3 regions of the Nonomuraea sp. NPDC003709 genome follow, and region 3 is predicted to be linked to each of the others. Evidence: riboswitches for the same ligand, from Rfam matches in the RefSeq annotation. Region 3 holds a riboswitch; each other region holds the start of a gene.
What was found. A riboswitch is a leader RNA that binds a small molecule or an ion and turns the genes downstream of it on or off. The one in region 3 is predicted to bind S-adenosylmethionine.
Positions count from the first base shown of each region.

Region 1 (10,372 bases), on a different contig from region 3:
AGCCGGCCATGTACGCGGCGGCCGACAGGCCGACCGAGCCGGTCCGCGCATAGACCAGCACGGACAGGGCCAGCATCTTGATCGAGTCCCCGCCGACCAGCAGCGCGAAGCTGCCGAACAGGACCCGGAACTCCTTGACGGCGAACACCTCGCCGAACGTCGCCCCATTCACGTCCACGATGGTGCGGACCGGACCGGCGAGCCGGCGACTCTTTCGGATATAACCGAAAGGTGCCCGTAAGAATCGAGGTCACCCCGCAGGACCTGGTGGCCACCAGGTTCGCGATCTCGCCGCTGATCGAGACCATGCACGCGCAGTGGGTGCTGGCGGGCCGGCTGGAGGCGGGCGTGCACGGCCGGTGGGCCGCTCGGTGGCGGGGCACGTACCGGGAGCTCGAACGCACGCACCCCGTGCTGCGGGCCTCGGACGCGATCAGCGGCAACCGGCGCGGCACGAACGTCGCCTTCATCGCCCCGCCGCCGACGGCGGTGGACGTGCCGTTCGAGGCTGAGCTGGCCGCCATGCGCAGGACGCCGCTGGAGCAGGCGCACGCGGAGATCGCTCGGGCGCTCGCCGGGCGGCCGGCGGCGGGCGGGGTCAGGGAGTTGCTGGCGGGACCGCGGGTGGTGGAGCGGTTCGCCGACGCGTACGAGGCGCTCTGGACGGAGATCGTCTCCCACGACTGGCCGCGCTTCCGCGCGATCCTGCAGCGCGACGTCGCCCATCGGGCGGGACGGCTGGCGGCCTACGGCTGGGCGGCGGCGCTGGAGGACCTCAGCCCGCAGGTCCACTGGCGGCCCCGGGGGCAGATCGAGGTCGAGCTGACCAGCCTCCACGGGCTGCGCCGGCTCGGCGGCAAGGGGCTGCTCTTCCTGCCGTCGGCGTTCACGACCGCCGTCGGCGCCTATCTGGAGGACGCCTGGCCGTACGCGATGATCTACCCCGCGAGGGGCGCCGCGGCCGTGCCCGCCGCGGCCGACGCCGACCTGTCGGCCCTGATCGGCCGCAGCCGCGCCCGCATCCTCGCCGAGCTGGCCGAGCCCGCCACCACCACCCAGCTCGCGGCCCTGCTCGGGCAGAGCCTGGGCACCACCGGCGGCCATCTGGCGGCGCTGCGCAGGACGGGCCTGATCGCGGGCACCCGCGTCGGCCGCGGCGTCCTGTACGCGCGCACGCCCCTCGGCGACGCCCTGGTCAACGGCTGAGCACACCCTCGCACAAAAGAGACAAAAGCCACTAAGCATCACCTCATGCCATATCCAGGTAAATCCTACTGATATAGTCGCTTATGTCACGAGTCCAGTGCGAAGCCCCGGCTTGCTGGACGGCAACCCTCCCACCGCGGCGGGGTGCCCCGGGTGATGACACGGTCGTCGAGCCGAATGGTGCTGCTGACGGCAAGCGCGGATGTCGAGTCGTGCTGCCCTGCGCCCTTGGCCGGCTGCTCGAAAAGGAAAGGGAAAGATGAAGGGCGGATTCACTCGCCTCGCGGGACTGGGCATGGTGGTCGCGCTGGCGGTCACGGCCTGCGGCGGCGTCGACACGGGCGGCTCCACCGGCGGCTCCACGGGCACCGGCGGCGCGGCGAAGCAGGAGCTCACGGTGACCGCGTTCGCGGGCGCGTGGGGAGAACTGTTCAAGAAGTCGTTCGTGGAGCCGTTCGAACGCGACACCGGCGCCAAGGTGAACCTCGTCTACGGCGCGAACGCCGAATGGCTCACCAAGCTGCGCGCGGCCGGCGGCAAGAACCCGCCGTTCGACGTCATCGCGTTCACCCCGGACGCGTCGCTGCCCGCGGCCTCCGCCGGGCTGCTCCAGCCGCTGGCCACCGACGGGCTCGCGCACTTCAAGGAGCTGGACCCGGTCCTCGCCGGCAAGTCCGCGTATGACGGCAAGCAGTACGGAGTGCCGCTGACCACCGGCTCCACCGGCCTCCTCTACCGCACCGACAAGATCAAGACGCCGCCCGCGGACTGGGCTGACATCTTCGACAAGCAGTACTGCGGCCACGTCGCCCTCCCGCCGCTCACCTACAACCCCGGCCTGGAGTTCTTCTCGGCCCTGGTCACCTCCCAGGGCGGCACGCTGTCCGACCCGGCCGCCGTGGACAAGGCGTTCGACAAGCTCGCGACGCTGAAGGGCTGCGTGTCCTCCTTCCCCGCCAACGCGGGCAACGCCGCCACCGTCATCGAGAACGGCGACGCCTGGATCATGCCCTTCTGGGACGGCCGCGCCTTCGCCATGGCCCAGGCCGGCTCCCCGATCGGCTTCACCTACCCCAAGTCCGGCCCTGTCGGCGCGCTGACCTCGTACTTCGTCGCCGCGGGGACGCAGAAGAGCGACCTGGCGAACAAGTTCCTCGACCACCTGACGGCCGCGCAGAACCAGAAGCCGTTCGCCGAGGGCACCTGGTACGCCGCGGGCAACGACTCGATCTCCTACAGCGAGCCGTTCGAGCAGAAGGTGAAGCACGGTCCCGACGTCTTCAAGAAGTTCATCTGGGTGGACTACGCGGTGGCCACCCCGAAGCTGAACGAATGGCAGCAGCGGTGGAACCAGATCTTCGGCTGACCCCGGAAGAAGGCGGCGGGCACGTCGAGATCGAAGGGCTCGCCGCCGGGTACGACGGCGCGCGCGTGCTCGACCTGGACCGGCTGTCGATCCGCAAGGGCGAGTTCCTGTCGATCCTCGGGCCCAGCGGCTGCGGCAAGACGACGCTGCTCAACTGCGTCGCCGGGTTCGTCCAGCCCACGGCCGGGCGGATCGTGATCGACGGCTCCGACGTGACCCGGCGGCCCCCGTACCGGCGGGGTCTGGGCATGGTGTTCCAGAACTACGCGCTCTTCCCGCACATGACCGTGGCCGCCAACGTGGCGTACGGGCTGCGCGTGCGCCGGCTCGACCGGCGGGAGCGGGACGAGCGGGTGCGGGAGGCGCTGAGCCTGGTCGGCCTGGAGGGGTACGCCGGGCGGCGGCCCCGCCAGCTGTCCGGCGGGCAGCAGCAGCGGGTCGCCCTCGCCCGCGCCCTGGCCATCCGGCCCGCCGTGCTGCTGCTGGACGAGCCGCTGTCCAACCTGGACGCCAAGCTGCGCAGGGAGATGCGGGTGGAGCTGCGCGCCATCCAGCGGCGCATCGGCACCACCATGGTCTTCGTCACGCACGACCAGGAGGAGGCGCTCGCGCTGTCGGACCGGGTGGCCGTCATGAACGGCGGCCGGGTCGAGCAGCTCGGCACCCCCGACGAGGTCTATCGGCGGCCGGCGACCCGGTTCGTCGCGCAGTTCATCGGCGCGGCCAACGTCCTGGAGGGCACGGTGACCGGCTCGGGCGCGCTGGACTCCGGCGGGATCGTGGTCGAGTGCGGCCCGCTGTCGCTGTGGCCGGGCGGGCGCGCCGTCGTCGCCGTCCGCCCCGAACGCATCCGCCTGGCCACACCGGGCCCGGGGGCCGGCCGAGTGGTCGGCGCCGTTGCCGGGACGGTGGGGTATCGGGCCTTCGCCGGGGACGCCTGGCACGTGGAGGTGCGGCTGGCCGACGGACGCATCTTGAGCGTGCAGGTCGCCGACACCGGCGCGGGCACCGAGGACCCGCCCGGCGCGGGCACGTCCGTGCTCGCGCACTGGGATCCGGCCGACGTCATCCTCCTGGAAACGGAGGCGCCATGACACGCCGGTGGGCGGGCCTGCCGTACGTCCTGCCGCTCGTCGCCTTCCTGGCCGCGCTGTTCCTGGTCCCCCTCGTCGGGCTGCTGCGGCTCAGCTTCAGCCCCGTCGACGCCTTCAACGCGGCGCTGCCCGGCTTCACCTTCGGGCAGTACGCCCGGGTGTTCACCGAGCCGTACTTCTACAGCTCCCTGCTCCGGACCCTGGCCACCGCGCTCCTGGTGGCGGTGCTGTGCGTGGCGCTGGCGTACCCGGCCGCGTATTTCCTGGCCCGCCGGCGGCCCGGCGTCGTGCGGACCCTGCTGTTCGTCATCGTGATCTCGCCGCTGCTGACCAGCGTGGTCGTACGCACCTACGGATGGGTCGTGCTGCTGTCCGGCAACGGGCTCGTCAACCGTGCGCTCGTCGCCTCCGGGCTGCGTGACCAGCCCGCCCAGCTGCTCACCAGCTACCCGGCCGTCGTGGTCGCGGTGACGCACGTGCTGCTGCCGTTCGCGATCATCCCGCTCACGACGGCGCTCGGCGGGCTGGACCGCAACCTGCACCGGGCCTCGCAGACGCTCGGAGCCGGGCCGGTCAGGACGTTCCTGCGGGTCACGGTCCCGCTCAGCCTGCCCGGCGCGGTCACCGGCGCCCTCATCGTCTTCGCGCTGGCCATGGGCATCTACATCACGCCGCTGCTGGTCGGCGGGGTGACCCAGCCGCTGACCGGCATCCGGGTCTACGACCAGGTGACGACGGTGTTCGACTACCCGGTGGCGGCGGCGCTGAGCTTCGCGCTGCTCGCGCTGACCGTCGTGTCCACGGGGCTGCTGGCGGGCGTGTTCCGGATCTGGGAGAGGCGCTTTCATGGGTGAGCGGGGCTACGACAGGATCGTGCGGCTGGTGGCCGCGGCTCTGGCGGCGCTGGTGTTCCTGTTCCTGATCGCGCCGCTGGTCGTGCTGGTGACGAGCTCGTTCAACCGGGCGGGCTCGATGGCGTTCCCGCCGTCGGGGCTGTCGCTGCGCTGGTACGCCGAGGTGCTCGGCTCGCCCGACTGGCGGGTCTCGTTCCGGCTGAGCGGCCTGCTGGTGCTCCTGGTGGTGCCGACGACCGTGGTCATCGGGACGCTGGCGGCGTACGGGCTGGCGCAGGGGTCGTTCCCCGGCCGGAGACCGCTGCAGGGGTTCGCGCTGTCGCCGCTGATGGTCCCGGAGATCATCGTCGCGCTCGGCCTGCTCTACTACTTCCACGGCGTCGGCCTCGTCAACTCGGTGACCGGGCTGTGGCTGGCGCACTCGCTGGTGGCGCTGCCGTTCGTGGTGCGGGCGGTCATGGTGAGCGCCGCGCAACTCGACCCGGCGCTGGAGCGGGCCGCCCTGAGCCTGGGCGCCGGGCGGGTCCGGGTGTTCCTGACCGTGACGCTGCCGCTGCTGCGGCCCGGCATCCTCGCGGGCGCGATCCTCGCCGCGGTCACCTCGCTCGGCGAGGTCGCCGTCACGGCCCTGGTGGCGGGCGCGAACACCACGACGGTGCCGCTGCGCATCTTCTCGGCCGTGCAGTACCAGCTCGACCCGTCGATGGCCGCGGTGTCCACGCTGCTCATGGCGGCGAGCGTGGTGGTGATGGTGGTCGCGGACCGATTCGCTCGCATTTCGGAGGCCCTATGACAAGCACGGATACGGCGACCGCGACCGGGGCGCGGATCGGCATCGACGTCGGGGGGACGTTCACCGACCTCGTGGCCTCCGTGCCGGACCGCGGCCTCGTGGTGCACCACAAGGAGCCGAGCACGCCCGCCGACCCGTCCCTGGCGGTCGCGGACGGGCTGGCGGCCCTCCTCGCCCGCGCGGACCTGCGGCCGGACGAGGTCACGGGCCTCGTCCACGGCACCACGATCGGCCTGAACGCCGTCATCCAGCGGCGCGGCGCGCGCATCGCCCTGGTCGTGACCGAGGGCTACCGCGACATCCTGGAGATCGGCCGCAGCCGCATGCCATCCTCCTTCGACCTGTACGCGGGCAAGGAGGAGCCCCTCGTCCCCCGCAACCTCATCGTCGAGATCTCCGCCCGGCTGGGCCCGCGGGGCGAACCCGTGGCCGAGCCGGACGCCGCCGAGCTGGACCGCGTCGCCGCGCGGCTGCGGGCCACCGGGGCCGACGCGGCGGCGGTCGTGATCCTGCACGGTTACACCGACCCGGACTTCGAGGAGGGCGTCGCGGTGGGCCTGCGCGAGCGGCTGCCCGCGTTGCCGGTGACGGCCTCGGCGACCGTGTGGCCGGAGGTACGCGAGTACGAGCGTGCCCTGGTGGCCTGCATGAACGCCTACATCCAGCCGCTCATGCGCGACTACTTCGCCCGCCTGGACAGCCGGGTGCGCGGGCTCGGGGTGTCGGCGCCGATCTTCATCAGCGCGTCCAACGGCGGCTCGATGAGCCTGCGCTCGGCCGCCGAGCGGCCCGTCGAGACCGTGCTGTCGGGCCCGGCCGCCGGGGTGGCGGCGGCCGCCCGGCTGGGGGCGGGGGCCATCGTCACGTTCGACATGGGCGGGACCAGCAGCGACATCGCCGTGTCCGTGGACGGGTCGCCCGAGCTGGCCACCCACACCACGGTGGGCGGGCTGCCCCTGATCGTGCCGGTCGTGGCCGTGCACGCGATCGGGGCCGGGGGCGGGTCGGTCATCTGGGTGGACGGGCCGGGCGTGCTCAAGGTCGGGCCGGGCAGCGCGGGCGCCGACCCCGGGCCGGCGGCGTACGGCCGGGGCGGCGAGCGGCCGACGGTGACGGACTGCTACCTGGCGACCGGGCTGATCGACCCGCGCACGTTCCTCGGCGGCCGGATGCCCCTCGACGCCGACGCCTCGCTCAAGGCCCTGTCGGGCATCGCCGCCCACCTCGCCTCCGGAGGCGAGCGCGTCGTTGACGACCTGGCCGCGTACCGGGTGGCGGCGTCGGCGTTGCGGGTGGCGACGGCGGGGATGGCGACCGAGCTGCAGAAGATCATGGCGCAGCGCGGTCTCGACCCGCGGCGGTTCGCGCTCGTGCCGTTCGGCGGCGCGGGCCCGACGCACGCCGCCATGCTCGCCGAGGAGGTCGGGATCGCGCACATCGTGGTCCCGCCGACCGCCGCCACGTTCTGCGCCCTGGGCGCGGCGGGCGCCGACCTGCGCCGCGACTTCGCCCGCAGCCTGCGCCGCCCCCTGGACGCCGCGAGCGCCACCCGCCTGGCGGGCGTGCTCGCCGAGCTGTCCGCCCAGGCCCGGGAGTGGCTGGCCGAGCAGGACGGCGAGACCCGGCTGCGGGGGCGGCTGTCGTTCGCGGCCGACCTGCGCTACTCCGGCCAGGCGTACGAGCTCCGCGTCGCCCTCGACCCGGACCGCCTGGACGTCGAGGCGGTCTCCGAGGCGTTCCATGCCGAGCACGAGCGCCTGTACGGCTTCCGCGACCAGAGCGCGACCATCGAGCTCGGCACCGCCAGGCTCGGCGTGGTCGGTCCGGCGGCCGAGCTGCCGCCCGCCGCCGTCCCCCCGGGCACGGGCGCGCCCCGCCCCACGGCCCGCAGGCGGGTCCTGCTGGCCGGCGCCTGGCACGACGCCCACGTCCACCTGCGCGAGTCCCTCGGTGTGGGGGACGCGTTCGACGGCCCGGCGATCGTCGAGCAGGACGACACCACCGTGGTCGTGCCGCCCGGCTGGTCTGCGGACGTGGACGAGGCCGGCAACCTGCACCTGCGCCGGCCGGACGGCGCCCACAACCCCCGTCGGAAGGCCTGAACGTGCGGCTCGACCCCGTCACCATGGAGATCGTCGGCAACCGGCTCAGCGCCATGACCGAGGAGATGTGCCTCACCCTGCAGCGCACCAGCCGCTCCCTGTATGTCAAGGAGACCGCCGACTTCTGCTGCGCCTTCGCGGGCCTGGACGGTGGCTTCGTCGCCTACCCGCGCGGCATCGGAGTCTCCGGCTTCGTCGGCCTGAACGTGCTGACCGCCGTCCAGGCCGCCGGCCCGCTGGAGCCCGGCGATGTGATCATCACCAACGATCCGTACCGCTCCGGCGGCCTGGCCACCCACCTGACGGACATCCAGCTCATCGAGCCGTATTTCCACGAGGGCGAGCTGGTCGGCTACGGCTGGGCGTTCATCCACTGCTCCGACATCGGCGGCCGGGTGCCGAGCAGCCTGTCGCCGGTCAACGACGAGATCTTCCAGGAGGGCCTGCAGATCCCGCCGGTCAAGCTGGTGCGCGCCGGGGAGCCGAGCCGCGACGTGGAGGCGCTGATCTCGGCCAACAGCCGCACCCCCGAGGCGAACCTCGGCGACATCAGGGCCATGCGCGCGGCGCTGCGCACCGGCCGGGAGCGGCTGGCCGGCGTCGTCGCCCAGCATGGCCTGGCCACCGTGCTCGACGCGCAGCGCGACCTGGTCGAGTACACCGCGGGCAAGGCACGCGCCGCCCTGGCCGCGCTCGGCGACGGCACCCACCGCTTCGTGGACTACCTCGACGACGACGCCGTCTCCAGCCTGCCGGTCCGCCTGTCGGTCACCGCGACGCTGCGCGCGGGCGACCTGCACCTCGACTTCACCGGTACGGATCCGCAGGTCGCCGCGGCGTTCAACATCGCGACCCTGGGCCGGCCGCACGCCTGGATCACCACCAGGGTGCTCGCGCTCATCTGCACCCTCGACCCCGGCATCGCGCTCAACGCGGGGCTCATCGCGCCGATCACCGTCACCACGCCCGAGGGCTCGCTGGTCAACCCCGTGCACCCGGCCGCCGTGGGCGTGCGGCACGCCTCGGCCAACCGCGTCAACGACGCCGTCGGCGGCGCGCTCGGGCTGGCCGCCCCGCACGTGCTGCCGGCCGCCTCCAGCGGGCTGGTGGTGCCGGTGGTCGTCGCCGAGCAGCGCGCCGCCGGCCAGAACGTGCAGGTCCTGGAGCCGATGGTGGGCGGTACGGGAGCCCGCGACGGCGCCGACGGGGTGGACGGCCGCGACAGCGGCATCTCCAACCTGTCCAACAACCCGGTCGAGACCGTCGAGACGGAGATCGGGGTCGAGATCCTCAGGTACGGGCTGCGTACCGACTCGGGAGGCGCCGGGCGCTGGCGCGGCGGATGCGGGCTGGAGCTGACGTTCCGGGTGCGCGGGGAGGGCTCGAAGCTGCTGGCCCGGGGGCTGGAGCGGATGTGCTTCCGCCCGTGGGGCGTGCGCGGCGGCGGCCCGGGCACGGCCACCGAGCTGATCGTCAATCCCGGCACGGCCCGGGAGCGCAGGCACTTCAAGATCGACGTGCTGCCGCTGGAGCCCGGTGACGTCGTCACGCTGCTGACCTCGGGCGCGGGCGGCTACGGCGACCCGTACACCAGGGATCCGGAGGCGGTGCTGCGGGACGTGGAGCGGGGCGTGGTCTCCCGGGAGGCGGCGGCGCGCGCGTACGGCGTGCTGCTGGCGGAGGCGGACGGCGGCCTGGCCGTGGACGGCCCCGCCACGGCGGACGCCCGCCGCGAGCACCACCCGGACCGGGGCGCCCACGACGGCGGGGCGGAGCGGCGGGCGTGGGAGTCGGTGTTCGACACCGCCGCCGTCGACCGCCTGGTGGCCGCCCTGTTCCGGCTCCCCCGCCCGGCCCGCACCCCGCGCAGGACGGCCCTCTACACCGCGGTCCTGGCCGGGCTGCCGGCCGGCTTCCCCAGGACAGCCCCCACCCCCGAGCAGCGCGACGCGGCCCGCCGTACCCTCGTCCAAGAGATCACCGAACTGGAACGGATGTCGGCATGAGCGATCAGGACGCCATCGACGCGATCATGGCCGGGCTCGCGGGCCCGGCACTCGGCGAGCTCGCCGAGCTGTATCAGGACCTGCACCGGCACCCCGAGCCCGCCTTTGAGGAGGAGCGCGCGGCGGGCATCGCCGCCGGGCGGCTGCGGGCGGCCGGGTTCGAGGTCGTCACGGGCCTCGGCGGCACGGGCGTGGCGGGCGTGCTGCGCAACGGCGAGGGCCCCACGGTGGCATTACGGGCCGACATGGACGCGCTGCCGGTGCTGGAGGCCACGGGCCTGCCGTACGCGAGCACCGCCACCACGCCCGACGGGGTGCCGCTCATGCACGCCTGCGGCCACGACATGCACGTGACGTGCCTGAGCGGCGCCGCGCAACTGCTGGCGGCCGGCCGGGACCGGTGGCGGGGCACGCTCGTGGCGCTGTTCCAGCCGGCGGAGGAGATCGCGGCCGGAGCGCGGGCCATGCTGGACGACGGGCTGTTCGACCGGATCGGCACGCCCGACGTCGTGCTCGGCCAGCACGTCTTCCCCAACCCGGCCGGGACGCTGCTAATCAGCCCCGGCGAGATCCTGGCCGCCGCCGACAGCATGGAGATCCGGCTGTACGGCCGGGGCGGGCACGGCTCGCAGCCGGAGCGGACCGTCGACCCGGTCGTCCTGGCCGCCTCGACCGTCATGCGCCTGCAGACGGTCGTCTCGCGCGAGGTCTCCCCCTTCGAGCGGGCGGTGCTGACGGTGGCCCAGATCCACGCGGGCCACAAGGAGAACATCATCCCCGACGAGGCGTCCATCACGATCAACCTGCGCTCGTTCTCCCCCGAGGTGCGCCGCACCTTGCTGGCGGCCGTGGAGCGCGTGGTCAACGCCGAGGCGGCCGCCTCCGGTGCACCCCGCCCGCCGGAGATCCGCACGCTCAACGCCTTCCCGCTGACCGTCAACGACGGCGACG
Region 1 covers NZ_JBEXMW010000049.1:36,244-46,615, reverse strand. Annotated here, with positions in the region: gene ABZX61_RS62990 (MFS transporter) at 1-172, opposite strand, end outside; gene ABZX61_RS62985 (DUF5937 family protein) at 232-1,206, shown strand; SAM riboswitch class IV at 1,291-1,411, shown strand; gene ABZX61_RS62980 (extracellular solute-binding protein) at 1,466-2,572, shown strand; gene ABZX61_RS62975 (ABC transporter ATP-binding protein) at 2,539-3,666, shown strand; gene ABZX61_RS62970 (ABC transporter permease) at 3,663-4,520, shown strand; gene ABZX61_RS62965 (ABC transporter permease) at 4,513-5,313, shown strand; gene ABZX61_RS62960 (hydantoinase/oxoprolinase family protein) at 5,310-7,415, shown strand; gene ABZX61_RS62955 (hydantoinase B/oxoprolinase family protein) at 7,418-9,421, shown strand; gene ABZX61_RS62950 (amidohydrolase) at 9,418-10,372, shown strand, end outside.
Region 1: another riboswitch for S-adenosylmethionine. It lies ahead of ABZX61_RS62980 (extracellular solute-binding protein); the one in region 3 lies ahead of ABZX61_RS11260 (aminotransferase class V-fold PLP-dependent enzyme).

Region 2 (10,372 bases), on a different contig from region 3:
GGTTCGATTCCCGTCACCTGCTCCAAGCACGACGGACAGGCGGAACGGCAGCCTTCCAGTCAGGAACGCGACGGTGTCACTCGCTTCCGCTACACCGCCGAACGCGACGACGAGGTGTTGTCCTTGGACCGAGAGGCGGCCTTTCCCTATCACTCAGGACGCGGTGGGAAGGCAGAATGCCTGGTATGGAGTTACGACCGGAACTGCTTCCCCCGCCCGTCTCCCAGGAGCGACAGGAGCAGCTAGGGAGCGAGATCGACCGGATCGCGGAACTCATGGAAACCGGCAGGCTGATAGAGGCACGCGAGGCCGTCGCCGCTTTCAACAGGCAGACTGGGCACAGCTACGAGCCGTCCGATTTCGCCGCGTACTGGGAATCGCAGGATCTGGAGGAACTCGCCCGGGACGCCGCTCGCGCGGAGCGGCCCAAGGTATCGGACATCACCCGGGAAGAACTCGCTGAAATTGTCCGCAGAATCATGGAGGTCGACCCGGACTCGGACTACTACCTACGCCTGCTAGAAGCCAATGTGCTCCATCCCCGCGTCAGTAATCTGATCTTCTGGCCGCCGGAAGAACTACAGGACGCCACAGCCGAGGAGATAGTTGAAGCCGCCCTGACCTATCGCCCCATCGCGTTGTGAGCGCGGCCCATGGCGGTACGCCACCGAGCAACGTGGCACCGACGTTCGGTGTTCTTCTACATCGGCACATAGTGATCTTAGGTAGCGCATGCGGTGCAGGCGACGCCCTACTTCGATCCCTCAGGTGCCGTCGGCAAGTGTTCACAGCGCCAGGCGTGATCAGCGATAGGGAGCGAACCACTGATGAGAACCTGCGCGACGTAGTGATCAGCTTCATGCGGCCTGGCTGGGGCTGCTATCCGAACGAGCCGTCCTCGCGGCCGACGAACCGCACGCAGCCGTCGTGCTCGAACCGCACCCGCCCGTCAAACGACGAGGCGGGGTTGGTGCAGGCCCCATAGTCCAACCCGAGCTGACCGCTCAACGCGATCCAGAAACGGCATCCTCCGCACTGGGCGTAGTACCACTCTTCCAGATACTCGGATTGTGCGGTGGAGCGATTCAACGACGCACCCCACCGCACATGGCACTGATCGTTGTGATCTCGATCGTTACCCGTCCAAGGCTCAACGGTAGCCATTCTCAGCGCCTCCACCTAAATCCGAGACCGTCAGCTCCGGCGATTGCCAAGTGGCCCCCCGTCCTCCCAGCAGCAATAGTGAGAAAGCGTCTCCCAGGTCCCCGCCAAGCAAAGGGATCAGCCGGCCCGCCAGTGGTTACAGGTCGGATTGCAATACAAGGCCGTTCCGAGCAGTTCAGGATGGACATCGTATAGGCGTTGACCCGCATTGAACGATTCAGAACGGCTCGAGCTGGATCTTTAATCCGCAGGTTCCGGGTTCGAGGTCCTGTCACAATCAGGCTGTGGATTCTGAGGACTCCCCGCTTCTCAAGGCTGTCCAGCTCTATCTCACCGGCGTGCGTACCGAGGAGGCCGGCACCAGCGCGACTCGCGTCGTGGCGTGCCTGGAAGACGGCGACTGGGAGATGGCCCTCCTCCTTCTTGAGGATCTCGGTGATGTGGATCCACAGCCGCCTGAGTTCTGGAGCCGACTGGCCGCCGCCGCGCGCCTGATGTGGCTAAAGAATGATGCTGACTGGTACGAATGGCGGCGCGGTGAGGCCCGTAGCGGTGCCTTCAGGGCTGAACTGTGTCTCGACCGTACCGAGGACGGAGGCCGTGCACTGCCGATATCTCCTGGCGATGCGCTCCGGCCCATGTGGGACATCGGCCGGCGGACACCCGAGGGCGGGCCTCTGTGGAGCATCGCTTTGCTCTGGGTGGAGGGCCGAGGCTCCCTGAAGCCGGGCGGGTGCGGGCTGGTGAGACTGCTTCCTCTGACCCCAGGGCACTGGTGGCACCTTGAGCCGGGTGACCTGATCACCATGCATGAGAGGCGACGACCCTCTGGAACGGCACGCATCATCGAGGTCATGCCTCCCGTGATGACCGCTCCTCAGTTGCAGTTCTAGTTGCAATCCAGCGTCCTCCGCAGGCGGAAGGCCCTCTCCCAGATCTTGGGGGGACTTGGGGCTGTGGCTTTGACCCTCGGCCACCTCGTGAGACCTTCGAATTCGGCGTGGAGTGGCCTGTCGGCGGCGTTGAGCTGAGCATCGTTGACCTGGACGGCGGGGCCATCGTGGCCGCCGCCCAGCAGTGGGTTCCGTACTGGCCGGATGCCCCGCAGAGCGAGTGGATCCTCATCTGGGGGAAGTGATTGCCTGTGATCCACTGTCGGCTGGTATGTCGTTACTGCGGTGCTTGCGGTTGCTGGAGTCGGGGCAGGAATCTACGGCTGGCGAGGGCGGTCGTCGTCTTGGCGGCGAGCGCGGCGATGAAGGCTGTGATCGCGAGCAGTACGCACCAGGCCCACACCGTGTACCCGACGGGCCTTCCGTAGCTGATCCAGTGCAGGGCGAAGATGGCGACGGCGGCGTATGGGAACGCGAAGGACCAGAACGCGGGGCCGAATGCCAACCGGCGGTACACGGGGATCAGCCGGAGTTGGACGATGACGGCGAGCGCGGTGAAGCCGCCGAACACCAGGGCGACGGCGTCAACCTTGTCGTGGGTGATGGCCAGGTAGGCAAGACCGCCGAGAGCGGGCGGTGCGATCTCGATGGCCAGGGTGGGCAGCAGTGGCGCAGGCAGGCGGGGGCGGAACAGTAGCCGGGCCATGATGACGGAGCCGATGAGCAGCCACGAAATGACGCCGAGGCCCATGAACGCGTGGGCGATGGCGATCCAGCCAGCGCGGGCGGCACCGATGGAGGCGATGAGTCCTCCAGCGACGGCGGGCAGGACGTAGCCGGAGTGCAACCGATCCAGGTCGAGCTCTTCGACGATCCATTGGCCGGTGATCCACCCGGCCAGGATGGTGGTGGCGGCGGCGAAGACGGCGAACAGCCACCGGCCGGCGGTGGGGGCGTGGGGCATCAGGCCGGTCGCCAGGAGCATGCCGACGATCGGGATCAGCGACACGAACGGCGCCAGCACCGGATCGGCCAGTTCGGCGCGCCAGCCACCGGGTCGGCGCGGAACCTGCGACACGTAGCCGACGATGAGCACCAGCCACACGACGGCGGTGACGATGAACAGGACGTCGGCCACCAGCGCGGGCGCCACCCCCCGCATGGCCGCGTACCCCCAGCAGGTGGCCAGACCGGCCAACCCGTAGGAGATTCCGAACATGTTCGGGGTGATCCCAACCTGGGGCTGAGCTGTCCGCGTGTTCATCGAGCCCTCCACCGCGAATACTGGCGGCCGCGTGCCCTCTGCAAATTCGCTGACGCTGACTGTGGCTGTCTGGGCGACGTCGTAGGATCCGGCCGCCTGGCAATTCGACCTACCCCGAAAACCCATGCCCATGTCACGTGCGTGATCCATGCCAGACAAGATCAGGCGATCACCAGGCCGTGGAAAGACCATGCGTCAGCTGGCCGCACCGCGGCCCAGTGCATGGAAGTCGCGTCGCCCAGGGACGCGTGGCTTCTTGCGTGACGGCACCCTGAGCTTGGGAGATGGAGTTGGGTACCACAGCAGAGGCGATCATCCGCCTAACTCTGTTTGGCCCATAGCCATCCCATGGAGACCAGCGCGGCCAGGTGATCCAGGTGGAACCGATAGGGACACACAGGATCCGAGCTGCTGATGCGGTGAAGCGCAGCCGCGGAACTTGCCGTAGTGGAGCTCGTAGTCTCGTCCTTCTCGGCTGGTTGTTACTCGTAGCGGCCGGCTGGGTCGTTCTCACCGGAGCAGGGGGCGATGCGACCACAGCGGTGATCGCGCTGGTGGGCGTGGGATTGGGGTTTCTTGTCACAGCCGTCGTGCTCGCGATCGAGGACCTTAACCGTCCCTGATCAGGGAGACCCCCAGAGGGCCGCCGTCTATGCGGTCCCCGGAGTCTTTCATCTGGAGGGTTGCTGCATGGGTGCAGTACTCACATGGGTCTCCTGAACACTCTGCTCGATGAGGAGGGCATCGTGGACTCGGGCGTCCTGTAGGTAGGCCTGTTTGAGGATGGGCTTCCACTGCTTCCAGTCCTCCGTGCGCTCGATCGGGTCGCCAAGCTTCGTGGTGAAGACCAGATCATGATCGGTCCACCTGTTTCCCAGCCTTGAGCCCTTCCTCGGACTGCGCCCGTAGGAGGGCAGGAGCGCGACAGGCGGTGTCCTGGGGGCGATCAGGTCGGATGCTGTGTCGGTGTCAGCGGCTGTGTCAGCACGCCAACGGCCCGGTATCAGAGCGGTCGGTGACAGTGAATGCACAGAGCGCGAACCGGGGCACGCCCAGCTCGCCCCCGCCCCCCGTGGAAGCCCGTTTCATAGCAGACCTGAAGGAGTACAGCACCATGTCCATCACCCTCATCGACCAGGACAAGCTCACCCTGCGGACCGCCGCGTGGGGCGCCGTCTCCCTGATGTCCGCCGCTGGTGCCGCCGGCTCGGCCCACAAGGTCGCCACCGAGGGCTCCATCGCCCTGACCTCCGCGACCGGCCTGGTAGGGCACGTGCTCACCAAGGCGCCCAAGGGCGTGAAGTACGGCAAGTCCGTCGCCGACCTCGCCGACCTGGTGCTGCCGGCCCTGACCGCATCCATGAGCCTGCTCAAGCAGCAGGATCCGGCCGAGGCCGACAACTTCCGCAGCACCGTCAGCGTCGCCCTCGAAGCAGCCGCCCGTACCCACCAGGGCCGGCCCAGTCCCACTCTGGTCGAGATGACCCGCAAGATCACCGCAGCGCTCGACGCTGCTTGATGGGATGTCAACCTCGTGTCACGGGGTCCGCTCCGGACCCCGTGACAAGGCGGCGTGACGGGTCAGGCACGGGTCGAGTCCCGCCACCGGGCGGCCAAGCTGGTGGGCGCCGAACTTACCGACAGGCAGTGTTCAGACGCTCAGGGGCGCCTCACCGCACCCAGCCGAAGCTTCTCAGAGGGCCGGCGAACGGGAGCTCACGGCGGTGAGACGGGCTTGCAGTGCCGGTTTGACGGTTGGCCAGTCTTCGGCGACCACTGCGAACATGGCCGAGTCGCGGACCTTGCCCTCCTCCCCGTGCGCCCACGACATGGACCAGGCGCGCAGCACGCCCTCGAAGGGGATGCCGAGGTGTTCCAAGGCCTGGCGGCACCGGTGGTTGCGGGCGTCGGTCTTCAGGTCGACGCGGGCAACGCCGAGCGTGTCGAACGCATACGACAGCAGCAACAGCTTCGCCTCGGCATTGATCCCGGTGCCCTGCGCCGAGGCGGCCAGCCAGGTGAAGCCGATCTCGATCGCGCGCAGGTCCGGCCGGTCCGGCCACCTGCGGGGATCCCACAGGCCGGTGCAGCCCACCGCCTTGCCGTCGGTAAGCCGAACCTGCGCGAATGGGGTCAGCCCGTCGCGGACGAGCTGGGCCGCCAGGTAGTCCGGTATCTCGCGAGCGCGAGGCACCAGCGTGAAGTCGTAGGACGACCGATCCTCCTCGGCCGCCTCCGCGAGATCCGGCGCATGTCGCATCGCCAGCGGCTCCAACCGCACCAGATCCCCGGAAAGGACAGGAACATCAAGCCGCACGCTCATCAGCTCTCCCTCATCGTTCCTGGCATTGGCACCTTTCCCGCGGGTTTCCCGCCGGGGAGGTTGCCGGACCGTCACAGGGCCAGGTCCCTCAGATCCTCTGGATGAACTACCGAGTCGAGATCATGCCCGCACAGGCGGACACCGTCAATTCGCAAGCGGGTCCGCCCAATCAAACCGACGCGGTTTCTCCCATCAGGCGTTGATCGACCTGCCGAGGGCGCTGCCCGCGAGCCAGTCGTCCCATGACTTCGCCCACGGCGTCGGCCCGTTGCCGAACTCGAGCTTCCGCGACGTCCCCGTGACCTCGATGATGTCTCCCCGCTGCGTGAAGTTGTAGAACCAGCGGGCGTTGGCCATGCTGGCGTTCACGCAGCCATGGCTGACGTTGCTGTTGCCCTGCGCGCCGGTCGACCAGGGCGCGGCGTGGAAGAACATGCCGCTGTAGGTCATCCTGACATTCCACTTGGTATGGGCGTAGTACTCGCCGGGCCTGCCGATGGTGGCCGAGTCCATGAGGGTCGACGCGGCCTTCTCCTGGGCGATCATGACGCCGGACCAGCTTTCGTCGCCCTTCTTGCCCAGGCTGACCGGGATGGCCTTGACGACCTTGCCGTTCTCCCGCACGACCGCCCGGTGGGTGGCATTGCGGATCTTGGTGATGTGCTCGTCGCCGACCGTGAACGTCAGGCTGCGGTCCCTGGTGCCCCACAGGTCCCGGCCCGCGCGCAGCCCGGCCAGGTGCGCGACCACCGTGATCTTCTCGCCGACAGGCCAGTACTCGCGCGGCCTGAACTGGACCTCGCGGTCGCTCACCCAGCTCCACGCGCCTTCGACCGGCTTCGACATCCGCACCTCCAGCGACCTCTCGACCGCGGCCCGGTCGCTCCTGGCGGTCATGGGGCGCGACAGCAGGAGCTGGACGGGCATGCCGACGCCGACCTTCTCGCCGTCCAGCGGGGACATGCCGCTCTCCAGCACCCGCTTCGGCTTGAGCGTGGTGAACGTGGCCCGCGCGGTGACGGGTTTGCCGTCCCTGCCGGTCGCCTGCGCGCTGACCGTGTACGCGGTCGAGGGCCGCAGCGGCCACGTGGGGTGCCACGTCCCGTCCGCGCCGAGGGTTCCGCGGACCTCATGCCCCTTGGCGTCGGCGACGGTCAGCTTGGTGACCTTGCCGTCGGTGGCCTTGACACTGACCCCGGCGTCCGGGGGCACCTTCTTCGTGCCGTTCGCCGGGATGATCGACAGCTTGGCTGCGAGGGCCCGCTCCTGTGGGCCGGCGGGCGGTGGTGGGTTCGAGCCACCCGAGGTGCAGCCTGCGGTCAGCAGCAGCGTAGCCGTGAACGTGCTGACGAGTATGGTTCGGCCGTTCCGCATCGTCGATGCCTCCATTCCCCGACAAATAGGCATCTTTCGGACAAGACGGCCTATTAGCGATACGGAGAGCTATATGCCCATAACTGTGGGTAACAATGCAAAAGTGCCTTGATCGATGCGGCAGGTTGCGAGGCAGGCGTATCCAGAGGGCGTCTGCGAGATCGAGGAGTGGGACCTCGGGACGTGGCACCCGCCCACCATGAGGTGAGGCCGTTCTTGCTTCTCGGCTGTGTGGGCGGCCCTGAGCGCGTCCGCCATACCTCTGGGAGACTGGGTGCCTGTGACGCGCTCTGACCTGGCTCGCAGGATTCATGCCGCAGCCCACCTCACCGGCCACTTCGTGCTCCGCTCAGGACGTACCGCCACCGAGTACTTCGACAAGTACAAGTTCGAGGGTGATCCCGTTCTGCTGGATGACATCGCTCGGGCGATGGCGCCCGTGGTCCCGGGGGACATCGAGGTGTTGGCCGGGCTTGAGATGGGCGGGATTCCGGTGGTCACCGCGCTTGGCCGGCACACCGGTCTGCCGTGTGCGTTCGTCCGTAAGCAGGCCAAGGCGTACGGGACCTGTCGTCTGGCCGAGGGTGCGGATGTGGTGGGGCGGCGGGTTCTGGTGGTTGAGGATGTTGTCACCAGCGGTGGCCAGATCGTCCTGTCCACTGCTGAGCTGCGGAGCCTCGGGGCCCAGGTCAGTGAGGCATTGTGCGTCATCGACCGCGAGCAGGGAGGTGCGGCGGCGTTGGCCGCGGAAGGCATCAGGCTTTCGTCGTTGTTGACCGCGACCGATCTGCGCATGACGGACTGATCCGCCGGGCCCATCGACAAGGGCTTCTCTCTACGATCGTCACCCGTCCGGGCGGGCAGAACAAGACTGTTTCTTTGGTCGGTGCCGTCGCCATGCTGTAACCGTGAACGCCACAAATAGCGAGGTCTGGGATCCGTTCGGCACCTTGCACAACGCCCTGTGGATCGGAGGGGGACAATGGGCCGGCAAATCCACCGTCGCCAGGCTGCTGGCCACCCGGTACGGGCTGACCGCCTATCACTACGACTATCACGACGCACGTGCGCACAATGACCGTCGGATCGCCCGTCGCGTGCGGCTTGGCGAGCCCATCGCGGACCCTGAGCCGGACGCCGTCTGGGTGAACACCAGCCCGCAGAAAATGGCCGACGAGATCCTGGCCGGGTTTCCCGCGCGGTTCGAATGGGTTCTGGACGACCTGCGTGGCCTGGTTTCGGGGCGGCCGGTCGTCGCCGAAGGCTGGGGGCTGCGTCCCGAACTGGTCGCTCCCATCATCGACTCAACCTGGCGAATGATCGTCATGGTGCCGAGCGAAGAGTTCCGCCGGCGTCAGGTTCGCGAGCTGCCCCGGGCCGCCGCCGTCGATCACCAGGTCAGCGATCCTGATCGAGCACAGCGCAACCGACTCGCCCGAGACCGGCTCGTCGCCGACGAGGCCGTTCGTTCCGCTCGTCGTTTGGGCATCCGGGTTCTGGAAGTGGATGGGGTCGATGATGCGGAGGCTGTGGCGGATATTGTGGCCGACCACTTCAGTGCCTATCTGCCGCTTACGAACGTCTACGGGTCTTGATTACTCGGGCTCCGCGGAAGAGTTGTACGCATTCATGGAACCAATGGCGTGGTCTCGGTGATGCCGATGCCGGAGACCGTGGCGACCGTCGGTTCGTAGCCGTATATGACGTTCATCGCTTTCGACAACTCTGCGCGGTCCAGCCCGATGGCGTATCCATTTGCCCGGAAGATAGTACGGCCAGTACTCGGAAGAGCGGCGTGGACCCTCGGTTGCCGCGGTGACTCCGGGAAATGTCCCTAGGAAACCCAGGTTCAGGGGTGGTGCCGGTACGAGGAGAGCCGATCCCGCACCGGCCGGCCTCTTGTGGGAGGGTTGAAGATCGTGAGTAGCGTTGGTCAGGGCCCCTGAGGAGACAGTGGCAGTGATCGTGCGCGAGATTCTCGCCCTGTCGACCGGACATCTATGCGCAGGCAGAGCGTCATTTCGTTGCCGTTCTGACCGGCCCTCGCGTTGAACTGCGTGTACCTGCTGGTCGCCGAAGGGTACGCGGCGCAGTCGCCCGCCTGCGGCGACTCTGTCGTTTAACCAGACTCCGGAGGGTGAACGGCTCCGCCTTAATTGAGTCGCGGTGGCGATGGCGTGGTTCTTATCGTGTCGGCATGCCTTTCTACGCTCACTCGCTGGCCTGGCTGCTGGGGCTGGAAGGAATCGCGCTGTTACGCGCGCAGGCGGGTGATCTGGGGGATGCGGCCTTTGTGGAGGAGCGGATCGCCGAGATCCGCAAGATGGTGACCGACCCGGATCCGGAGCTGAACGCGGGCGTGGTCGTCGGCCAGGCCTCCACCACGGAGGGGTACGCGCAGTGGGCTGAGCAATACGACGGCGAAGGAAACCCGCTGATCGCCGTGGAGGAGCCGCTGGTGCGGCGCATCCTGGAAACGTTGGCGGTGGGGCGGGCGCTGGACGCCGCGTGCGGCACCGGCCGGCATGCCGCGTTCCTGGCCGGGCTGGGGCATGAGGTCGTCGGCGTGGACTCCTCGGCGGAGATGCTTGCCAGAGCGGAGGCCAAGGCTCCGGACGGGGAGTTCCATCAGGGGGACCTGTGTCGCATGCCGGTCCCGTCGGAGAGTTTCGATGCGGTGGTCTGCGCGCTGGCGTTGACCCATCTGCCGGCCCTGGGGCCGCCGCTGGCCGAACTGGCCCGTGTCGCTCGCCCCGGTGGGCACGTGGTGCTGTCGGACATCCATCCGCTGTCGCTGTATCTGGGAGGCGTGCCGAGGGTGGCGGGATCGGACGGGGGCGTACGGGCCATGCCGGCCAGCCGCTTCCTGGCCAGTGACTACATCAACGCCATCCACGAGGCAGGGCTGCGGATCGTGGCCTGCCACGAACCTCGGTGGGGCGAGTCGTACGGCGGGCACGGTGGCCCTCTCGCTCAGCGGTGGTGTTCGGAAGCGGCGGCGGTGGCCTATCGGGACACTCCCGCCTTGATCGTCTGGCATCTCCGAAAGCCCTGACCCGCTCACCAACTCAGCGCCTTCGGCCGGCCGGTCGTGGCGGGCGGCCGGTCACGGAGCATCCGGGCGCCGAGCGGGACCAGGGCCACGCAGAGCAGGCCGGTGACCAGCACGTCGGGGATGGAGGCGCCCTTCAGCACGCCCATCCACGTACCTCCTGCCAGCAGCAACATCACGGCGCGGGCGGTGCCGAAGAGGCCTGAGCGCCAGGCGGCGATGGCCAGCAGCAGCGAGCCCGCGTACTGGCCGACGGAGGCCCAGACCGGTACCCGCCACGGTCCGTAGGAGATGTCCACATA
Region 2 covers NZ_JBEXMW010000018.1:145,477-155,848, reverse strand. Annotated here, with positions in the region: gene ABZX61_RS42945 (bacteriocin immunity protein) at 186-644, shown strand; gene ABZX61_RS42940 (DUF3027 domain-containing protein) at 880-1,164, opposite strand; gene ABZX61_RS42935 (hypothetical protein) at 1,449-2,057, shown strand; gene ABZX61_RS42930 (hypothetical protein) at 2,165-2,302, shown strand; gene ABZX61_RS42925 (hypothetical protein) at 2,335-3,276, opposite strand; gene ABZX61_RS42920 (hypothetical protein) at 4,436-4,840, shown strand; gene ABZX61_RS42915 (GNAT family protein) at 5,015-5,644, opposite strand; SAM riboswitch class I at 5,652-5,752, opposite strand; gene ABZX61_RS42910 (Ig-like domain-containing protein) at 5,837-7,018, opposite strand; gene pyrE (orotate phosphoribosyltransferase) at 7,299-7,823, shown strand; gene ABZX61_RS42900 (hypothetical protein) at 7,927-8,613, shown strand; gene ABZX61_RS42895 (class I SAM-dependent methyltransferase) at 9,216-10,073, shown strand; gene ABZX61_RS42890 (hypothetical protein) at 10,079-10,372, opposite strand, start outside.
Region 2: another riboswitch for S-adenosylmethionine. It lies ahead of ABZX61_RS42915 (GNAT family protein); the one in region 3 lies ahead of ABZX61_RS11260 (aminotransferase class V-fold PLP-dependent enzyme).

Region 3 (10,372 bases):
ACCGGCGGCTCCACGTCGAGCATGCCCGCCCTGATCACCCGCCAGAACGGCTCCTGGAACTCCGGCTCCGCCGGCCTCCCGAACTCCTCGTTGGTGGCCACGTGGAGGTGGGACCGCCCCAGGCGGCGGTCCCTGAGCAGGGCGTTCACGTCGGCATGACGTGAGATCAGCCACTGGTTCGTCGGCTCGAAGTAGCTGACCGGCGCCTCGCGCCTCAGCTCGTCGTACACCCGGTACGGGTGCGCCACGAAATCCGGATCCCAAGGGTCAAATCGCACTATTTCATCTTAAGGAGTGGGATCCTCCTGTGGCGCCGTCCGCTTGCTCCGCATCCGGATGTTCAGCAGCTCGACGACGAGCGAGAACGCCATCGCGAAGTAGATGTAGCCCTTGGGGATGTGCTGGCCGAAGCCCTCGGCGATGAGCACCACGCCGATCAGCACGAGGAACGACAGCGCCAGCATCTTGATGCTCGGGTGCCGGTCCACGAACCTGCTGATCGGTCCCGAGGCGAACAGCATCACCAGCACCGCCACCACGACCGCCGCGATCATCACGCCGAGCGTGTCGACCATGCCGACGGCGGTGATGACGGAGTCGAGCGAGAACACGATGTCCAGCACCATGATCTGGATGATCACCGAGGCGAAGGAGGCGACCGCGGCCTTCTTCCCGTCCTTGCCCACGGGACCGTCCATGCTGTGGCCGATCTCGGTGACGCTCTTGCCCAGCAGGAACAGGCCGCCGAGCAGCAGGATCAGGTCGCGTCCCGATATTTCGTGACCGAAGACGGCGAACAGCGGCTCGGTGAGCTGCACCACCCACGACAGGGCGAGCAGCAGGAGCAGCCGGGTGATCAGGGCCGCGCCCAGGCCCAGCACCCGGGCTCTGTCCCGCTGTTCGGAAGGTAGTTTCCCGGCCAGGATGGAGATGAAGATGATGTTGTCGATCCCCAGCACGATCTCCAGGGCGACCAGGGTGAAGAAACCGATCCAGATCTGCGGGTCGGTTACCCAGTCCAACATTTACGCACCTCCATGACACATGAGCGGGATTTCCGGTAGCAACGAGTCAGCCGCCGGATAAGTTCACCGACTTGCGATCGATGGAGGGGATTGGGTTATAGTCTCCGCCGTAGGTCATGAGTGCCAGCGACAAGCCCCGGCTAGCTGGCCGGCAACCCTCGCGTCCGCGGCGGGGTGCCCCGGGTGAAGACCTGGTCCGTCACGAAGTGTGGCGGGCAAGCGCGGGCTCCGTGGCTGCTTCCAGGGGTCCGATGACCCTGAGGGAGATGTGCCGTGTCCACGTTGACGATCTTCAGCTCCGTCCCCGCTCGCGCCGCCGAGGCCGAGGCCGTCCCGGTTACCACGGGCAGGCCGATCCCCGCCGTGCTCGGGGCCGACCTCGAGGTGCCGGTCAAGGGCGGCCGGCTCGTCGGCTACGCCAACCTCGACTACGCCGCCAGCGCCCCCTGTCTCGAGCCGGTCAGCGCCGCCGTCACCGCCGCGCTCCCGGCCTACTCCAGCGTCCACCGGGGCGCGGGCTACGCCTCGCAGCTCACCACCGCCCGCTACGAGCAGGCCCGCCACACAGTGCGGGCGTTCGTCGGGGCCCGCCCGGACGACGCGGTGATCTTCACCCGCAACACCACCGACGCCACGAACCTCCTGGCCCGCTGCCTGCCCGCCGGCACCACCACCGTGGTCTTCGACACCGAGCACCACGCCTCTCTCCTCCCCTGGGAGAAGTCCGTACGGCTGGCGCCGCCCGCCTTCCCCGGCGAGGCCGTCCGCGCCGCCGACGCGGCCCTGGCCGGCATCGACGGCCCCAAGCTGCTCGTGGTCACCGCCGCCTCCAACGTCACCGGCGAGCTGTGGCCCATCGCCGCCCTGGCCCACGTCGCGCACCGGCACGGCGCCCGCATCCTGGTGGACGCCGCCCAGCTCGTACCGCACCGGCGGCTCAACCTGACCGCGCTCGACCTGGACTACGTCGCCTTCTCCGGGCACAAGCTGTACGCGCCGTTCGGCGCCGGGGTGCTGATCGGGCGGCGGGACTGGCTCGCGGACGGCGAGCCGTACCTCAAGGGCGGCGGCGCGGTGCGCTCCGTGGGCGACGACACCGAGTGGCACGACGACCCGGAGCCGCGCCACGAGGCGGGCACCCCGAACGTGCTGGGCGCCATCGCCCTGGCCGCCGCCTGCGACGCGCTCACGGCCACCGGCTGGACCGCGCTGGTGCGGGAGGAGGAGCGGCTGATCGCGCGCCTGCGGTCGGGGCTGGCCTCGATCGAGGGCGTACGGGAGCTGTCGCTGTGGGGGGACGACCACCCGCGCGTCGGCATCGTGTCGTTCACCGTGGCCGGCTACTCGGCCCGCGAGGTGGCCGAGGTGCTGTCCGGCGAGTACGGCATCGGGGTGCGCGACGGCAAGTTCTGCGCGCACCCGTTCGTCCGGCACCTGTTGGGTGAGGCCGACGGCGGATGTGAGGACGGCACCGCCTCCGCGGTGCGGGCCTCCATCGGCATCGGCTCCACGCAGGAGCACGTGGACCGGCTGGTCGAGGCCGTGCGGGACCTCGTGAATCGCTGAGTCGGCCGCTAGACGGCGTCGGAGCGGTTCGGCGGCTTGCGGTGCGGCGGCGGCTCGTCGGAGACCAGGGCGTCGATGTCCCTCATGTCGTCGTCGTTGACCCCGCCGGCCCGGTGCTCGGTCGGCTGCCTGGGCACCCGAGGCGCCTCGGCGGGCGTCGTGAGGCCGGCGGGCCTGGTCGTGACGTTCGACGGCTCCGGACGCTGTGGCCGCGCGGCGCTTTCCTCCTCGGCGGCCCGGCGTTCCGAGCGCCGGCGGAACATCGCGGCGAAGATCCCGTCGATCCCGATCCGGCCGCCCCCCAGCGCCAGGAACAACAGGGCCAGTGCCCCGAGCGCGCCGGGCAGCTCCCAGCCGCCGGCGCTGGACAGCACCCCGTGCCCCGCGTGCACGTACGTGATGGCGCCCAGCATGTTGATCAGCAGCAGCAGCCCCACCAGGCGCACCAGCAGGCCCAGGATCAGGAAAATGCCGCCCGCCATCTCGATGAGGGTCGCGAACATGGCGGCGAGCTCCGGCATCGGGATCCCCATCCCCTTGAACGCCTGCCCCGTGGCCGCAAGGCCGCCCTCCCACTTCTGCGCGCCGTGGACCAAGAAGATCACGCCGGTCACCACCCGTGCGATCAACGCCGCGACATCAAACACAACTCTCTTCATGGTGTTATCTCCCCCCGGTTCCTTGTATTCCTCCCCGTGTCCGAGTTAGGGATGCGTTTCCGTACCATTCCTTGACCCGGCCCCGCCCTGGCCCAGCAACCGGCGCGGTGGCAGCATTGCCATATGACGGAACGTGTGGTCGGGATCGGCGCGGGTGCAAAAGAGCTGGCCACCGAGGACATGATCCTCAACATCGGCCCGCAGCACCCGTCGACCCACGGGGTGCTCCGGCTCAGGCTGACGCTCGACGGCGAACGCATCACCGCCGCCGAGCCGATCATCGGCTACATGCACCGGGGCGCGGAGAAGCTGTTCGAGGTCCGCGACTACCGTCAGATCATCATGCTGGCCAACAGGCACGACTGGCTGTCGGGGTTCGCGAACGAGCTGGGTGTGGTGCTGGCCGCCGAACGCCTGCTCGGCATGGAGCCCCCGGTCCGGGCCGTGTGGGCGCGCACGCTGCTGGCCGAGCTCAACCGGGTGCTCAACCATCTGATGTTCCTCGGCTCCTATCCGCTGGAGCTCGGCGCGATCACACCGCTGTTCTACTCGTTCAACGAGCGCGAGCGCATCCAGGCGGTCATGGAGGAGATCTCCGGCGGCCGCATGCACTACATGTTCAACCGGGTCGGGGGCCTCAAGGAGGACCTGCCGCTCGGCTGGCTCGACCGGGTGTCGGAGGCCGTCGCGGAGACCCGCCGCCGCGTGCCCGACATCGAGAACCTCATCCTGCACAACGAGATCTTCATCGCCCGCACCAGGGGCGTCGGCGTGCTCTCCCGCGAGCAGATCATGCAGTACGGCGTCAGCGGCCCCATCGCCAGAGCCTCCGGTGTGGACTTCGACCTGCGCCGCGACGACCCGTACCTCGCCTACCCCGAGTTGCCCGTGACGGTCGTCACGCGGCAGGCCGGCGACTGCCACTCCCGGTTCGAGGTGCTGTTCGACCAGCTCAAGGTCTCGCTCGACCTGGCCGACGCCTGCGTCTCGCGGCTGCGCTCGCTGCCTCCCGGGCCGATCAACCAGCGCCTGCCGAAGGTGCTCAAGGTGCCGGAGGGCCACACGTACGCGTGGACCGAGAACCCCCTCGGCATCAACGGCTACTACCTGGTCTCCAAGGGGGACAAGACCCCGTGGCGGCTCAAGCTGCGCTCGGCCTCGTACAGCAACGTCCAGGTGCTGCGGGAGATGCTGCCCGGCCACCTGGTCGCCGACATGGTGGCCATCCTCGGCTCGATGTTCTTCGTCGTGGGTGACATCGACAAGTGAAAGTCGAGCGCGACAAGTACGTCGACTGGCTCCGCGCCCTGAGCCTCTGCGTCGTGGTGGTCTGGCACTGGGCGTTCACCATCCTGGAGTGGAAGCCGAGCGGCCCCGAGCCCACCAGCCCCCTGGGCTTCACCTCGGGGCTGTGGATCCTGACCTGGCTGCTGCAGGTGCTGCCGCTGTTCTTCTACGTCGGCGGCCACGTGCACCTGCTGTCCTGGGAGCGGGCCAAGGAACGCGGCGTCGGCATCGGCTCGTTCGTCTGGCGGCGCATCCGCGCGCTGGCTTTACCCGCCCTGTTCCTGTCCGGGGTGTGGATCGCCATCGGGGCGGTCGTGACGTACACGTTCCAGGTCGACTGGATGTGGCGGGTGGTGCTGCTGGTGCTCAGCCCGCTGTGGTTCCTGGGCGTCTACCTCGTCCTGATCGCGCTGCTGCCCGTGGCGCTCTGGCTGCACCGCCGCTACGACGTGCTGACGCTGATCTGGCTCGGCGGCGCGTCGCTGGTGGTGGACGTGGTGCGCTTCCGGTACGGGGTCGACTGGGTCGGCTGGCTCAACATGATCATCGTCTGGGGGCTCGCCCACCAGGCCGGGTTCTTCTACGACCGGATCGTCATCCTGCCCAGACGCTATGACGTCGCGGTGCTCTGGACGGGGCTGTTCGCCCTGTTCGGCCTGGTCTATTCGGGCATCTACCCGGGCTCGATGGTGGGCGTGCCGGGCGACAAATGGTCGAACATGGCGCCGCCCACGTTCGTGATCGTCGCCCTGCTGCTGTTCCAGGTCGGGCTGGTGGAGGTGCTGCGGCCGTCGATGGAGCGGGTGCTGGAGCGTCCGGGCTGGCGCCGGGTGAACGAGTTCATCAACCGATACTCGCTGCCGCTCTTCCTCTTCCACACGACCGGGATGGCCATCGCGCTGGGCCTGTCGTGGTGGCTCTTCGGCAGCCTGGGCACCGAGATCCCGCCGGACCTGAAATGGTGGCTGGAGCGCCCGATCGCCATCCTCGGCCCGCTGATCTGCACCGCCCCGGTCATCTACCTTTTTGGCCGGCGTGGGGGCTCCTAGTCTGGTTTGTGCTCGTCCTGGTCCTTGGGGATCCGGCAGGCGTGCTCCAGGTAGAGGGCGGCGCAGATCAGCGCCACGCAGGCCACGAACGACCCCGCCGCGACGAAGAACTCCGCCCGCGGCGTCTCCCGGTCCAGGATCTGCACCGTGTAGAGCCCGAACCCGGCGAACAACCCGCCGAACACCGCCCCCGCGTACGCCGACGCCTTGGCCAGCGCCGCCAGCCGGGCCACCGACAGCGGTTCCACCGGCTTGGTGCCCGGCTTCCTGGCGATCCTGGCCTTGGTCACCCAGGCGCTGTAACCCTCGCCGATGGCCAGCAGCAGCACGGTCGGGATCGCCGTCCACGGCATCAGGGGCAGGTCTGAATAGAAGGGCCTGACCGCCGCCCACGCGATCAGCGCGACAACAGCGATGATGCCGACCAGGCGGCCCGGATGGGTGGGCTTCAATCGGGCCTCTGCAGCTTCAGGTCGTCGCGCAGGCGTACCCCCTGCTGGTCGATGCCCGCCAGCAGCTCCGCCACCCGGCCGCGCCCGGGCACCACCGCGTCGGGGTCGGCCTTCGCCCACGGCACGAGCACGAACGCGCGCTCGTGAGCGAGCGGATGCGGCAGCGTCAGCTCCGGCTCGTCGCAGATCGTGTCGCCCACCACGATCAGGTCGACGTCGAGCGTACGCGGACCCCAGCGCTCGGCGCGCACCCGCCCGAAGGCGTTCTCCACGCTCTGTGCCCGCTCCAGGAGCGTGCGCGGCTGCAGGGTGGTCTCCGCGATCACGATCGCGTTGAGATACGGCTTCTGTCCCGGCGGACCGCCCACAGGGTCGGTCTCGTAGACCGGCGACGCCTGGACGAACTCCAGCCCGGGGGCGTCGAACAGGGTGTCCACGGCGCCTTGCAACGTCTGGAACCGGGGCCCCAGATTGCTGCCGAGAGCGAGGACGACTTTCATACGCGGCTCCGCTCAATGGTCACGACCACGTCGTCGAACGGCAGCGGGATGGGCGCCGCCGGTTTGTGCACGCTCACCTCGACCCTACGCACCAGCTCACTGGCCAGGCACACGTCGGCCAGCCGCTGCGCGAGCGTCTCTATCAACGCGACCGGCTCGCCCTCCACGACCTTGACCAGCGCCTCGGCCAGCTCTCCGTAGTGGACGGTCTTGGTGAGGTCGTCGCCGGCCGCGGCCGGCGCGGTGTCGAGGAACAACGTCGCGTCCACGACGAACTCCTGCCCGAGCTCCCGCTCGGCAGGGAGCACGCCGTGCCTCCCCCTGGCCCGCAGGCCCTTGAGAGCGATGCGATCAGGGCTCAAGCTCGCCTTCCTCCTCCTCGTCGTCATCTCCCTGGAGCACCGGCGAACCGTGGTGCATCCACAGCCGCCAGCCCTGCGGGGTGCGGATGTAGACGTTGCTGGCCACCACCTTGCCCGCGGCGAAGCTGGACTCACCCTCCTCGCCGGCGGTGAGGATGTTCTCGACGCAGGTGAGTACGGCCACATCGCCCAGCACGGTCGTGTCGACGTCGGTCAGCACGAACTGGATGTAGGTGGTGTTGGCCATGATCAGGGCCCACGACCGCAGCACCTCGGACCGGCCGCTGAGCAGGGTCCAGCCCGGGTGCACGCAGCTCACCTGGTCGTCGGCGGTGTCCTCGGACCAGATCTCGGTCATCTTGTCGAGATCCGCGTTCTCGATCGCGGCGTAGAACTCCTGGTTGATCGTCTCGATCGCGACGGTGTCGACGCTCATGTGTTGGCTCCGGCTCTCTTCCATGCGGCTGCCACGCGTACGGCATCGGCGTTGGGACCCACCTCGTGGACGCGTACGCACCAGGCGCCCGCCTGGGCGGCCAGTGCGGTCACGGCCAGCGTCGCGGCGTCGCTGCGGCTGAACGGCCGGGGTGTGCCGTCAGGACCTGCCAGCAGGCGCCCGAGGAAGCGCTTGCGCGACGCTCCGATGAGCAATGGGTAGCCGAGCTCGGCCAGCTGGGGGATCCCGGCCAGCAGTGCCCAGTTGTGCTCGGCGTTCTTGGCGAAGCCCAGGCCGGGGTCGAGCACGATCTGCTGCTCCGTGACGCCTTCGGCCAGGACCAGATCGACCCGCTTGCCGAGCTCCTCGCGGACCTCGGTGACCACGTCGGCGTAGACCGCGCGGTTGTCCATGTCATGACTGTGGCCGCGCCAGTGCATCACGACGTACGGGACGCCGGTCGCGGCCACCACGCGCGGCATCTCCGGGTCGGCGAGACCACCGCTCACGTCGTTGACCAGCCGCGCCCCCGCCTCGACCGCGGCCTTGGCCACCTCGGCCCGCATCGTGTCGACGCTGACCGCCACTCCCTCGGCGTGGAGTGCCCTGATCACGGGGACGACCCTGGCCAGCTCCTCCTCCAGGGACACCCTGGCCGCGCCCGGACGGGTGGACTCGCCGCCCACGTCGACCAGGTCGGCCCCCTCCTGGACCAGCTCAAGGCCATGCTGGATGGCGGCCGCCTCGTCGAACCACAGGCCGCCGTCGGAGAACGAATCGGGGGTCACATTGACCACACCCATGACGAGGCACCGATCCGCACCTCCCGGCACGCTGATGGGCACGCTAGTCATGGGCCAAGCCTAGGCGCTCCCCCACACATGTTGACATCGTGGGTCCCCGTTCGGTCATCAACGACCCAGGATCAGCGCCATCGCCTCAGATCGGGTCTTGTCGCTCGTGCGGAAATCGCCGCGAACCGCCGAGGTGACGGTCTTGGCGCCCGGTTTGCGTACGCCGCGCATCGTCATGCACAGATGCTCGGCCTCGACCACCACGATGACTCCGCGCGGCTCCAGAACCCGCATGAGTGCGTCGGCGATCTGGGACGTCATGCGCTCCTGGACCTGGGGGCGGCGGGCGAACACGTCGACCAGCCGGGCCAGCTTCGACAGGCCCGTCACCTGGCCGCGGTCGTTGGGGATGTAACCCACGTGGGCCACACCGTGGAACGGGACCAGGTGGTGCTCGCAGGTCGAGTAGACCTCGATGTCCCGGACGAGCACCATCTCGTCGTGATCGACGTCGAAGACCTTGGTCAGGACGTCTTCGGGCTTCTGGCCGAGCCCCGAATACTGCTCGGCCATGGCGCGGGCGACCCGGGCCGGCGTGTCGAGGAGGCCGTCGCGGTCGGGATCCTCGCCGATGGCGTAGAGGATCTCGCGTACGGCCTTCTCGATCCGGCCCAGGTCAACGTCGTACTGAGTCACACACTGTCCCCGGACGGGAGGGCGTCCTGGTGGCCCGCGGTGAGCGAGCCGTTGGCCGACTGCTCCTTGGGGGTCAGGATCGGCGGACGGTCGGAGGGGAGCCGCTTGCCGTAGCCCGCGTAGGACGGGCGGTGCGCCCTGACCACGACCGAGGCGAAGATCTCCAGCACCTGCTCGCGGGAGAGCGTCTCCTTCTCCATGAGCTCGAGCACCAGGTTGTCGAGCACGTCGCGGTATTCGACCAGGATGTCCCACGCCTGGTCGTGCGCCGTCTCGATCATCCGGCGGACCTCCTCGTCGATCGTGGAGGCGATCTTCTCGGAGTAGTCGCGCTCGTGGCCCATCTCGCGGCCCAGGAACACCTCGGCCTGGCCGGTGCCGAACTTACGGGCGCCGAGCTGCTCGCTCATGCCGTACTCGGTCACCATGCGGCGGGCGACCGCCGTGGCCTTCTCGATGTCGTTGGAGGCGCCGGTGGTGGGCTCGTGGAAGACGAGCTCCTCCGCCGCGCGGCCGCCGAGCAGCATCGCGAGCTGGTCCATCATCTCCGACCTGGTGGCCAGGAACTTGTCCTCCATCGGCAGCGTCATCGTGTAACCGAGGGCGCGGCCGCGGGACAGGATCGTGATCTTGTGGACCGGGTCGGAGTTGGGCAGCGCGTGCGCCACCAGCGCGTGACCGCCCTCGTGGTAGGCGATCATCTTCTTTTCCTTGTCGGACATGACCCGCGACTTGCGCTCGGGCCCTGCCATGACGCGGTCGATCGACTCCTCGAGGACGTCCATCGTGATCAGCTTCTGGTCGGCCCGCGCGGTGAGCAGGGCGGCCTCGTTGATCACGTTGGCCAGGTCGGCGCCGGTGAACCCGGGGGTGCGGCGCGCGATGACGTCGAGGTCGACGTTGGGGGCGAACGGCTTGCCGCGGCCGTGGACCTTGAGGATGCCCTTGCGGCCCTCGAGGTCGGGGCGGTCGACGGTGACCTGCCGGTCGAAACGGCCCGGGCGCAGCAGCGCCGGGTCGAGGATGTCGGGCCGGTTGGTCGCGGCGATGAGGATCACGCCGCCCTTGACGTCGAAGCCGTCCATCTCGACGAGCAGCTGGTTGAGCGTCTGCTCGCGCTCGTCGTGACCGCCGCCCAGGCCGGCGCCGCGGTGGCGGCCGACGGCGTCGATCTCGTCGATGAAGATGATCGCCGGGGCGTTGGCCTTCGCCTGCTCGAACAGGTCGCGCACACGCGAGGCGCCGACACCGACGAACATCTCGACGAAGTCGGAACCGGAGATCGAGTAGAACGGCACGCCCGCCTCACCGGCCACGGCACGGGCCAGCAGGGTCTTACCGGTGCCGGGCGGGCCGTACAGCAGCACGCCCTTGGGGATCTTGGCGCCGATCGCCTGGAACTTGGCCGGGGCCTGCAGGAACTCCTTGATCTCCTGGAGCTCCTCGATGGCCTCGTCGGCACCTGCGACGTCGGCGAAAGTCGTCTTGGGGGTGTCTTTGGTGATGAGCTTGGCCTTCGACTTGCCGAAGTTCATCACCCGGGAGC
Region 3 covers NZ_JBEXMW010000003.1:548,377-558,748, reverse strand. Annotated here, with positions in the region: gene ABZX61_RS11270 (cytochrome P450) at 1-278, opposite strand, end outside; gene ABZX61_RS11265 (TerC family protein) at 288-1,025, opposite strand; SAM riboswitch class IV at 1,138-1,253, shown strand; gene ABZX61_RS11260 (aminotransferase class V-fold PLP-dependent enzyme) at 1,380-2,591, shown strand; gene ABZX61_RS11255 (DoxX family protein) at 2,600-3,250, opposite strand; gene ABZX61_RS11250 (NADH-quinone oxidoreductase subunit D) at 3,374-4,519, shown strand; gene ABZX61_RS11245 (acyltransferase) at 4,516-5,586, shown strand; gene ABZX61_RS11240 (DUF3180 domain-containing protein) at 5,583-6,038, opposite strand; gene folK (2-amino-4-hydroxy-6-hydroxymethyldihydropteridine diphosphokinase) at 6,035-6,538, opposite strand; gene folB (dihydroneopterin aldolase) at 6,535-6,927, opposite strand; gene ABZX61_RS11225 (nuclear transport factor 2 family protein) at 6,890-7,336, opposite strand; gene folP (dihydropteroate synthase) at 7,333-8,190, opposite strand; gene folE (GTP cyclohydrolase I FolE) at 8,248-8,826, opposite strand; gene ftsH (ATP-dependent zinc metalloprotease FtsH) at 8,823-10,372, opposite strand, start outside.